DNA from 2 places in the Nonomuraea sp. B1E8 genome. Region 2 is predicted to be linked to the other one. Evidence: riboswitches for the same ligand, from Rfam matches in the RefSeq annotation. Region 2 holds a riboswitch; the other holds the start of a gene.

Region 1 (5,447 bases), on a different contig from region 2:
TCGCCGGCGACGACCTCGGCGACCTGGCCGCGTACGACGCCGTCGACGCCTCCAACCTGCCGGGCGTGACCGTGTGCAGCGGCTCCACCGAGGTGACCGCGCTGGCCGAGCGGGCCGACATCGTGGTGGATGGCCCCGAGGGAGTGGTGGCGCTGCTCGGCGAGCTGGCGTCCGCGTTCAGCGGTTCGTGAGCGGCCGCCGCTACGGTCCTGCACATGTCGAAGCGCCCCGGCGCGAGTACAGGCGATTCGCCGTCGTGGCGGGTCCACAGGCCAGGGCCGTGTTCCGGCAGCCCTCAGGCGAGGGCGTCGAGCTGGGCCTCCAGCCACTTCTGCGGCGGCAGGGCGGTGGCCGCCGCGCGCAGCTTGTCGCGGCGCGTCCGCCGCTCGTCCTCCGGCATGACGAGCGCGTCGTGCAGCGCGGCGGCGGTGCCGCTGATGTCGTAGGGGTTGACCAGGAGCGCGTGGGAGCCCAGCTCGGCCGCCGCCCCCGCCTCCCGCGACAACACCAGCGCGCAGCGCGGCGACAGCACGGGGCCCTCCTTGGCCACCAGGTTCATGCCGTCTCGGATGGGGTTGACCAGCAGCACGTCGGCCATCCGGTACGCGGCGAGGGAGCGCGGATAGTCGTCGTCGACGTTGAGGATCAGCGGGTCCCAGTCTTCGGTGGCGTACTCGTCCTCGATCTGCCGGGCGCAGCGCTGCACCGACGCGGTGTATTCGCGATATTCGGGCAGGTCGTGCCGGCTCGGGTAGGCGAAGGCCAGGTGCACGACCCGGCCGTGCCACTCGGGGTGGGCGCCGAGGAACTCGCCGTAGGCCACCAGGCCGCGCACGATGTTCTTCGACAGCTCGGTGCGGTCGATGCGGACGATCAGCCTGCGGTCGCCCACCTGCTCCTTCAGCGCGGTCATGTGCGACTCGACGTCGGGCTCGCAGGCCCGCTCCCAGAGGGCGGCGCCGTCCACGCCGAGGCTGTGCACGCCGATGCGGGTCGTCCTGCCGGCGTGGGTGACGCTGCGCCCGACGCGGTCGGCCTCCGCGCCCAGCAGGGCCTCGCAGCAGTCCATGAACGCCTGCGCCCACCTGTCGGTGAGGAATCCGGCGTGATCGGCTCCCAGAATGCCTTCCAGGACCTCTCGCGCCACCTCGTCGGGCAGCAGGGAGAAGTATTCGGGCGGCGCCCACGGCGTGTGGCTGAAGTGGGCGATGCGCAGGTCCGGCCGCTCGGCGCGGAGCATCGCCGGGGTCAGGGTCAGGTGGTAGTCCTGCACCATCACCCTGGCCTCGTGGCCGGCCTCCTCGGCCAGCGCCAGCGCGAACGCGCCGTTGTAGTCGCGGTAGGACTCCCACTCGCGGCCGAACTTGGTGCCGAAGAGCGGCGCGTTGGGGATGTCGTAGAGCAGGTGGTTGACGAACCACAGCGTGGAGTTGGCCACGGCGTTGTAGGCGCGGTGGAAGGTGGCGGGCGGGATGTCGAGCATGCGCAGCGGGCCGGTGTCGTAGCCGGCCTGGTCGATGCGGCCGCCGGGGGCCAGGCGCACCGCGCTGCGGTCACCGTCGGACAACGCCGCGCAGACCCACAGGACGCCGTCGTCCTTGGCCACGCCGGACAATCCCGACACCAGCCCGCCGCCGCCGCGCCGCATGGTCAGCTCGCCGTCGTCGGAGACGGTGAAGGAGACGGGGCCGCGGTTGGAGGCCACCAGGACGTTGTTCACCGCGCCCGCTCCGGCCGCGCGGGCCGCCGGCAGGGCGGCGAGCTGGTGTGAGACCTCAAGGTGACTCCTTCCGGCTGGCGGGTCGGTGCAGACGGGACCACACTGATCATCGTGGTGAACGGCCCATCGGAAAAGGAAGGATGCCAACAAGGCTCCCTATGACCCTAGGATCCCAGGCATGGCGCTTGATGAGCTAACCGAGGAACTCGCCCGCTCCGCCGCGGCCGGAGACCACCGTGCTCTTGGCGAGCTGCTGCGGCGGATCGAGCCCGATGTGATGCGTCACTGCGCCCGCATCCTGCCCTACCACCAGGACGCCGAGGAGGCCTCCCAGGACACCCTGCTGGCCGTGGCGCGCAACATCGGGCGCTTCGAGGGGCGGGCCAGGTTCAGCACCTGGCTGCACATCGTGACGGCCAACTGCGCGCGCACGACCTACCGGTCGCTCAAACGCCGGGCGGCCGAGCAGAGCTCGGACGAGCTGCCGATGCAGAAGCCCGACGTGCGGCGCGTCAGCGTGATCGCGGGCTCGCGGCTCGACCTGCTCGACGCCATGGAGGCGCTGGAGGCCGACAAGCCGGATCTGGCGCAGGCGCTGGTTCTGCGCGACATCGTCCAGCTCGACTACAACGAGGTGGCCGACCAGCTGGGCATCCCGCTCGGCACCGCGAAGTCGCGCATCCACCAGGCGCGCAAATATGTGCAGGGCGTGCTGGGAGACGACTATCGCTGAGATCGTACGTCTCATTATTTGAGACGGGAGGACGTTTCCGCCACGTGGGCGGGTAGAGTCCGAGTCGACAACTGAATATTGCTCATCCAGAGGGGTGGAGGGACCGGCCCTGCGAAGCCCCGGCAACCCTCCCGGCTTGTGACTCGCGACCTGGCGAGGCCGACCGGGACAAGGTGCCAATTCCGGTCTGTGGTCAAGGTGGCCGCAGACGAAGATGAGGGAAGGCCTCGCTTCATGTCGCACGATTTCGGTCCCGCCGTCGGTCTGTCCTGCCGCGAGTGCGGCGCGCGTTACCCGCTCGGTCCGAGCTTCGCCTGCCAGGAGTGTTTCGGGCCGCTCGAAGCGGCCTACGAGTTCGGCGAGGTGACCCGCGCGGCCATCGAGTCGGGCCCCGCCAACATCTGGCGCTACCGCTCGCTGCTGCCCGTGCCGGCCGACGTCGCCGACAAGCCCAACATGAACCCCGGCTGGACCAAGCTGGTCAGGGCCGGCAACCTCGGGCGGGCGCTCGGCATCAGATCCCTCCACGTCAAGGACGACTCGGGCAACCCCACCCACTCCTTCAAGGACCGCGTGGTCGCCATGGCCGTCGAGGCGGCCCGCAACTTCGGCTTCCACACGCTCTCCTGCTCCTCCACCGGCAACCTCGCGGGCGCGGTGACGGCCGCCGCGGCGCGGGCCGGGCTGGAGGCGTGCGTGTTCATCCCGGCCAACCTCGAACAAGCCAAGATCGCCATGGCCCGGGTGTTCGGCGGCCGGCTGGTCGGCATCGAGGGCACCTACGACGACGTCAACAGGTTCTGCTCCGAGTTGATCGGCGACCCGCTCGGTGACAAGTGGGGGTTCACCAACATCAACCTGCGCCCTTACTACGCCGAGGGCTCCAAGACGCTCGCGTACGAGATCGCCGAGCAGCTCGGGTGGCGGTTGCCCGAGCAGATCATCATCCCCATCGCCTCGGGCTCGCAGCTCACGAAGATCGACAAGGGCTTCAAGGAGCTGGTGGCGCTGGGGCTGGTCGAGGACACGCCCTACAAGATCTTCGGGGCTCAGGCGGCCGGGTGCTCGCCGGTGTCGACCGCCTACAAGGCGGGGCACGACGTCGTGCAGCCGGTCAGGCCCGACACCATCGCCAAGTCGCTGGCCATCGGAAACCCCGCTGACGGGCCGTACGTGCTGGACATCGCGCGGCGGACCGGAGGGGGCGTCGAGGACGTCACGGACGCCGAGATCGTGGCCGCCATCAAGCTCCTGGCCTCGACGGAGGGCATCTTCGCCGAGACCGCGGGCGGCGTGACCGTGGGCGTGCTGAAGAAGCTCACCGAGACCGGGCAGCTCGACCCGGAGGCCGAGACCGTGGTGCTGAACACCGGCGACGGCCTCAAGACGCTCGACGCGATCAGCGGCGACGCCAGGCCCACGGCCGTGATCAAGCCCTCCCTCGACGCGTTCCGCGCGACTGTCTGACAACCAGGAAAGGCGAGGTAAACCATGAGCGTTTCTGTGCGGATTCCCACCATTCTGCGCACCTACACCGGGGGCAACGCGGAGGTCAGTGGCGAGGGCGCGACTCTTCGTGACGTGCTGGCCAAGCTGGACTCTGACTACCCGGGTATCGGCGCGAGAATCCTGGATGAATCGGGCAAGATTCGGCGTTTTGTCAACGTTTATGTGGGGGAAGAGGACGTCCGATTCGCCCAAGGGCTGGACACTCCGGCGCCGGAGGGCACCCAGATCTCCATCATCCCCGCCGTCGCCGGCGGTTGAGTGCGGCAGATCACACTTCGGCGAAGGCGCCCCTTGCGGGCGCCTTCTTCTTTTCCCAGCAATTCAACGTTGAACCGTCGATGAGAGGAAATGCGCAGTCTGCGGATTGACTCTGTTGCCAAACCCCGTGCCACAGGTATGGTCGAGGGCGATCGCCTGGCTGATTTTCCGTTAAGTCAGGCGATTACGGGTCTCGCGAAGGAATGGGCGAGGTCTGGGAGCCCAGTAAGAGGAGTCGGAAGTGGCGCAGGGCACCGTCAAGTGGTTCAACGCGGACAAGGGCTACGGCTTCATCGCGGTAGACGGTGGTAAGGATGTATTCGTCCATTACTCAGCGATCATGATGGACGGGTACCGCTCTCTCGAACAGGGACAGCGTGTCGAGTTCGAGATCACGCAGGGCCAGAAGGGGCCGCAGGCGGAGTCCGTCAGGACGGTCTGATTACCGCACTGGTATGCACCGGCGGGTTCGCACGGCAGCGCAGTCCGGGCGAACCGTCACCTTTCTTCGTCGATCCTGGTACGGCGAGCCGTGTGCGCGAACCGCGGCCAGCGGTGCGCCCACGGGGCGGCTCGCCGGACAGACGACTGACCTGGGGGAAGTGCCGACCACGGGTGAGTTCGCTTGCACTCGGCAGGGTAGAGTGCTAAACAGTTCGTTGGCACTCTGTGCAGCAGAGTGCCAACACCGGATCGAGACGATGGGGTCTGCCGAACGGAGATGCTGACCCATGCCGTCGCGGGCGTCGGCTCGGTCCACGACAAGCCACCCTGCATCTGGGAGGTCTAGCCTTATGGCAGCCAAGATGATCGCGTTTGACGAGGACGCCCGGCGCGGTCTCGAGCGCGGTATGAACCAGCTCGCCGACGCCGTCAAGGTGACCCTGGGCCCCAAGGGGCGCAACGTCGTGCTGGAGAAGAAGTGGGGCGCTCCCACGATCACCAACGACGGTGTGTCCATCGCCAAGGAGATCGAGCTCGAGGACCCGTGGGAGAAGATCGGCGCGGAGCTGGTCAAGGAAGTCGCCAAGAAGACGGACGACGTCGCCGGCGACGGCACCACGACCGCCACCGTGCTCGCCCAGGCGCTGGTGCGTGAGGGCCTGCGCAACGTGGCCGCCGGCGCCAACCCGATGGCTCTGAAGAAGGGCATCGAGGCGGCCGTCGAGCGGGTCAGCGAGGAGCTCTCCAAGCTGGCCAAGGACGTGGAGACCAAGGAGCAGATCG
Region 2 (5,447 bases):
CCCGGCCTGCGCGACCGGCTGCGCATCACCGCCGTCGACCTCTGCCCCCGGCCCGAGGGCGTGCCCGAACGGATCCGCTGGCGCCCCGACCTGCCCGCCGCCGTCACCGGGCTGGCCATCGCCAACGAATGGCTCGACAACGTCCCGCTCGACGTGGTGGAGCAGACCCCCCAGGGCCCGCGGCTGCTCATGGTCGACGTTCGCACCGGAGAGGAGCGGCTCGGCGGCCCTCCCGAGCCGACCGACCTCGAATGGCTCGAACGATGGTGGCCGTTGCGCCGGGTGGGGGCGCGCGCGGAGATCGGCTGCCCCCGCGACAGAGCCTGGGCGTCGGTCCTGGCACGCCTCGTCAAAGGCAGAGCGATCGCCATCGATTATGCACATCCTGTGGATAACCGTCCCCCCTGTGGCACCCTGACCGGATACCGCGACGGCGCGGTCGTGACCCCCGTCCCCGACGGCACCTGCGACATCACGGCACATGTCGCGCTCGACGCGTGCGCGGAGGCCGGCCGCGGGGCCGGTGCGCTATCCACAACCTTGTCCACACAACGTGACGCCCTCAAGGCCCTCGGCATCACCGGCGCCAGGCCGCCCGCCGACCTGGCCCACATCGATCCGCGCGGCTACCTGCGTGCCCTGGCCAGAGCCTCCGAGGAGGGCGAGCTGATCGACCCGTCGGGCCTCGGCGGCTTCGGCTGGCTCAGCCAGTCGCGGTGAGCTCCAGGGATCGCAGGCCGCGGATGACGTAGCCGGGCTTCCACTCCGGCTCCCGCCGCAGCTCCAGCGTGGCCGCGCGATCCAGGAGCGCCCCGAACGACTCCACGAGCTCGATCCTGGCCAGCGGCGCCCCCAGGCAGAAGTGGATCCCGGCGCCGAAGGAGATGTGCGGGTTGTCGGCACGGCTGACGTCGAGCCTGTCAGGGTCGTCGAACACCGTCTGGTCCCGATTGGCCGACCCGAACAACAACGCCACCTCCGCGCCACGCGGGATCTCCACGTCGTGCACCTCGATGTCCTCCAGCACCCAGCGCTCGAACATCTGCAGCGGCGTGTCCCAGCGCATCAGCTCCTCCACGGCCGTGGGCAGCAGGGAGCGGTCCTCGCGCAGCCGTACGAGCTCGGCGGGGTTTCTGAACAGCGACCACCAGCCGTTGCCCGTCACGTTCACGGTGGCCTCGTGACCGGCGTTGAGCAGCAGGACGCACGTGCCGACCAGCTCGTCCTCGGTCAGCTCGGCAATCTGGGTGAGCGCGCTGATCAGGTCTTCGCCGGGGCGCGGCCGGCGCTCGGCGGCCAGGGCCCTGAGGTACCCGGCGAACTCCTCCGCCGCGCGGACTGCGGTGTGCTGGGCGTCGGGGGCGGGGTTGAGCTCGTACATGCCGCAGATGTCGGCCGACCACGGGCGCAGCAGGTGGCGGTCCTGGCCGGGGATGCCGAGCATCTCGGCGATCACGGTGACCGGCAGCGGCTCGGCGACCTCGGCGATCAGGTCGCCACCGCCCTTGGCGACGTACGTGTCCACCAGCTCCCGGGCGATGGCGCGGACCCGGGGGCGCAGCGACTCGACCATGCGCGGCGTGAACGCCTTGGAGACCAGCCGGCGCAGCCTCGTGTGCACCGGCGGCTCCACGTCGAGCATGCCCGCCCTGATGACCCGCCAGAACGGCTCCTGGAACTCCGGCTCCGGTGGCCTGCCGAACTCCTCGTGCGTGGCCACGTGCAGGTAGGAGCGGCCGAGGCGGCGGTCTCTGAGCAGCGCGTTGACGTCCGCGTGGCGCGAGATCAGCCACTGGTTCGTCGGTTCGAAGTAGCTGATCGGGGCCTCGCGCCGCAGCTCTTCGTAGACGCCGTACGGGTGAGCCACGAAATCCGGATTCCAGGGATCAAAGCGCATCATTTCATCTTAGAAGCGGGATCCTCCGTCGCGGGAGTGGTCTCTTCCGTCTCCTCCTCCAGCGCCCGCTGCCTGGCGTGCCTGCCGCGCATGCGGATGTTCAACAGCTCCACGATCACCGAGAACGCCATCGCGAAGTAGATGTAGCCCTTGGGGATGTGCTGGCCGAGGCCCTCGGCGACGAGCATCACCCCGATCAGCACGAGGAACGCCAGCGCCAGCATCTTGATGGTCGGATGCCGGTCGACGAACCTGCTGATCGGCCCGGAGGCGAACAACATCACCAGCACCGCCACCACGACCGCCGCGACCATCACGCCGAGCTCGTCGACCATGCCGACGGCAGTGATCACGGAGTCGAGCGAGAAGACGACATCGAGCACCATGATCTGCACGATCACGGACGTGAAGGAGGCCGCCGCGGCCTTCCTGCCGTCCTTGCCGTGCGGCCCCTCCATGCTGTGGCCGATCTCCGTGACGCTCTTGGCCAGCAGGAACAGGCCGCCGAGCAGCAAGATCAGATCGCGCCCCGAGATGTCGTGGCCGAAGACCGCGAACAGCGGATCGGTCAGGCGTACCACCCACGACAGTCCGAGCAGCAGGAGCAGGCGGCTGATCAGCGCCGCGGCCAGGCCGAGCACGCGGGCCCGGTCACGCTGCTCCGGAGGCAGCTTGCCCGCCAGGATGGAGATGAAGATGATGTTGTCGATCCCCAGCACGATCTCCAGGGCGACAAGAGTGAGAAAGCCGATCCAGATCTGCGGGTCGGCCACCCATTCCAGCATTTACGCACCTCCAAGGCATGTGACGGCGGGTCTCCCGATAGCAACGACTCAGTTGCCCCATAAGTTCGCCCGCTTGCGATCCATGCCCGGGTACGGGTTATAGTCCTTGACGTAGGTCATGAGTGCCAGCGACAAGCCCCGGCTAGCTGGCCGGCAACCCTCGCGTCCGCGGCGGGGTGCCCCGGGTGAAGACCTGGTCCGTCACGAGGTGTGGCGGGCAAGCGCGGGCTCCGCTGGCTGCTCCAGGGGTCCGACGACCCCGAGGAGGACTGCCGTGTCCACGCTGACGATCTTCAGGTCCGCCCACGTCCGAGCGGACGAGGCCCCCGCCACCACCGAGGAACGGCGCGTCCCCGCCGTGCTCGGCGCCGACCTCAAGGTGCCGGTCAAGGGCGGCAGGCTGGTGAGCTACGCCAACCTCGACTACGCCGCCAGCGCCCCCTGTCTCGCGCCGGTCAGCGCGGCCGTCGCCGCCGCGCTCCCGGCCTACTCCAGCGTCCACCGCGGCGCGGGCTACGCCTCCCAGCTCACCACCGCCCGCTACGAGCAGGCCCGCCACACGGTCAGCGCGTTCGCCGGCGCCCGGCCGGACGACGCCGTGATCTTCACCCGCAACACCACCGACGCCACCAACCTGCTCGCCCGCTGCCTGCCCGAGGGCACGACCACCGTGGTCTTCGACACCGAGCACCACGCCTCCCTCCTCCCCTGGCCCCGGTCCGTACGGCTGGCGCCACCCGCCTTCCCCGGCCAGGCCGTGCGCGCCGCCGACGACGCACTGGCCGCGATCGACGGGCCCAAGCTGCTCGTGGTCACCGCCGCCTCCAACGTCACCGGCGAGCTGTGGCCCATCGCCGCGCTGGCCCACATCGCGCACCGCCACGGCGCCAGGATCCTGGTGGACGCCGCGCAGCTCGTACCGCACCGGCGGCTCAACCTCACCGCGCTCGACCTCGACTACGTGGCCTTCTCCGGGCACAAGCTCTATGCGCCCTTCGGGGCCGGCGTGCTGATCGGGCGGCGTGACTGGCTGGCGGGGGCGGAGCCGTACCTGAAGGGCGGGGGCGCGGTCCGGTCGGTGGCCGGCGCCGTCGAGTGGCACGACGACCCAGAGCCGCGGCACGAGGCGGGCACGCCGAACGTGCTCGGCGCCATCGCGCTGGCCGCGGCCTGCGACGCGCTCACCGCCACCGGGTGGACCCCGCTGGTGCGCGAGGAGGAGCGGCTGATCGCCCGGCTGCGGGCCGGTCTCGCCTCGATCGAGGGCGTACGCGAGCTGTCCCTGTGGGGGGAGGACCACCCGCGCGTGGGCATCGTGTCGTTCACCGTCGACGGCCGCCCGGCCCGCGAGGTGGCCGAGGTGCTGTCCGGCGAATACGGCATCGGGGTGCGCGACGGCAAGTTCTGCGCGCACCCGTTCGTCCGTCACCTGGTGGACGTGCGCTCGGGCGGCGGTTGCGAGGACGGCACGGCATCAGCGGTGCGCGCCTCGATCGGCATCGGCACCACGCAGGAGCACGTGGACCGGCTGATCGAGGCGCTGCGCGACCTCACCTCCCGCTGAGGTCAGCCTTTCGGCGGTTCGCCGCGGCGCGGTGGCGGCTCGTCGCCGACCAGGGCGTCGATGTCCCGCATGTCCTGGTCGCTGAGCTTGCTGTCCTTCGGCGCGCTCGACTGCCGGGGCACCTGGGGCGGCTCCTGCTGCGCCGGCTCGGGCGTCGTCGGGCCCCCGGCCGCACCGGTCGTGGTCGTGCCACGCGTGGCGGGCGTGCGGGCGGCGAGCTCCGCCTCGGCCGCACGGCGTTCGGCACGCCTGCGCGACATCGTGCGGACGATGCCGTCCAGGCCGAACCTGCCGCCGCCCAGCACGAGGAACAGCAGGCTCAGCGTGCCCAGGGCGGCCGGCAGCTCCCAGCCGTTGTCGGAAGTCATCGGGGTGAGCCCCCAGTGCACGAAGAAGATGGCGCCCAGCATGTTGATCAGCAGCAGCAACGCCACCGGCCTGACCAGCAAGCCGAGAATCAGGAAGATGCCGCCGACGGTCTCCACGACGGTCGCGTAGGAGGCGGCCAGCTCGGGCAGCGGGATCCCCGACTCCCTGAAGCCCTGCGCGGTGGCGCCCAGGCCGCCCTGCCACTTCTGCCATCCATGGGCCAGGAAGATCACGCCCGTCACCACGCGCGCGATCAGGGCCGCGACGTCGAACAATACCCTTTTCATGGTGATTTCCCCCCCATTCCAGGTATCCCTCCCCATGTCCGACTTCGGGATGCACCTTCATACCAAGCTTTGACCGTCCGCCCCGCGCTGGATCGACACCCACGACGGTGGCAGCATGGCCATATGACGGAACGTGTGGTCGGAATCGGTGCGGGCGCGAAAGAACTGGCCACCGAGGACATGATCCTCAACATCGGCCCGCAGCACCCGTCGACCCACGGGGTGCTCAGGCTCCGGCTGACGCTCGACGGCGAGCGCATCGCCACCGCCGAGCCGATCATCGGCTACATGCACCGCGGCGCGGAGAAGTTGTTCGAGGTCCGCGACTACCGCCAGATCATCATGCTCGCCAACCGGCACGACTGGCTGTCAGGGTTCGCCAACGAGCTGGGCGTGGTACTCGCCGCCGAACGCCTGCTCGGCATGGAGCCGCCGGTCAGGGCCGTGTGGGCGCGTACGCTGCTCGCCGAGCTCAACCGGGTGCTCAACCACCTGATGTTCCTCGGCTCCTACCCCCTGGAACTGGGCGCGATCACCCCGCTGTT

What was found. A riboswitch is a leader RNA that binds a small molecule or an ion and turns the genes downstream of it on or off. The one in region 2 is predicted to bind S-adenosylmethionine.
Region 1: linked by a shared signal. The riboswitch ahead of thrC (threonine synthase) and the one ahead of ABGA98_RS20670 (aminotransferase class V-fold PLP-dependent enzyme) in region 2 are both predicted to bind S-adenosylmethionine.

Annotation. Positions count from the first base shown of each region.
Region 1 covers NZ_JBDPLS010000023.1:26,866-32,312, forward strand. Annotated here, with positions in the region: gene otsB (trehalose-phosphatase) at 1-191, shown strand, start outside; gene ABGA98_RS43335 (trehalose-6-phosphate synthase) at 296-1,720, opposite strand; gene ABGA98_RS43340 (RNA polymerase sigma factor) at 1,899-2,453, shown strand; SAM riboswitch class I at 2,533-2,674, shown strand; gene thrC (threonine synthase) at 2,688-3,920, shown strand; gene ABGA98_RS43350 (MoaD/ThiS family protein) at 3,945-4,220, shown strand; gene ABGA98_RS43355 (cold-shock protein) at 4,462-4,662, shown strand; gene groL (chaperonin GroEL) at 5,015-5,447, shown strand, end outside.
Region 2 covers NZ_JBDPLS010000005.1:590,806-596,252, forward strand. Annotated here, with positions in the region: gene ABGA98_RS20655 (SAM-dependent methyltransferase) at 1-720, shown strand, start outside; gene ABGA98_RS20660 (cytochrome P450) at 704-1,897, opposite strand; gene ABGA98_RS20665 (TerC family protein) at 1,897-2,682, opposite strand; SAM riboswitch class IV at 2,797-2,912, shown strand; gene ABGA98_RS20670 (aminotransferase class V-fold PLP-dependent enzyme) at 3,041-4,246, shown strand; gene ABGA98_RS20675 (DoxX family protein) at 4,249-4,902, opposite strand; gene ABGA98_RS20680 (NADH-quinone oxidoreductase subunit D) at 5,026-5,447, shown strand, end outside.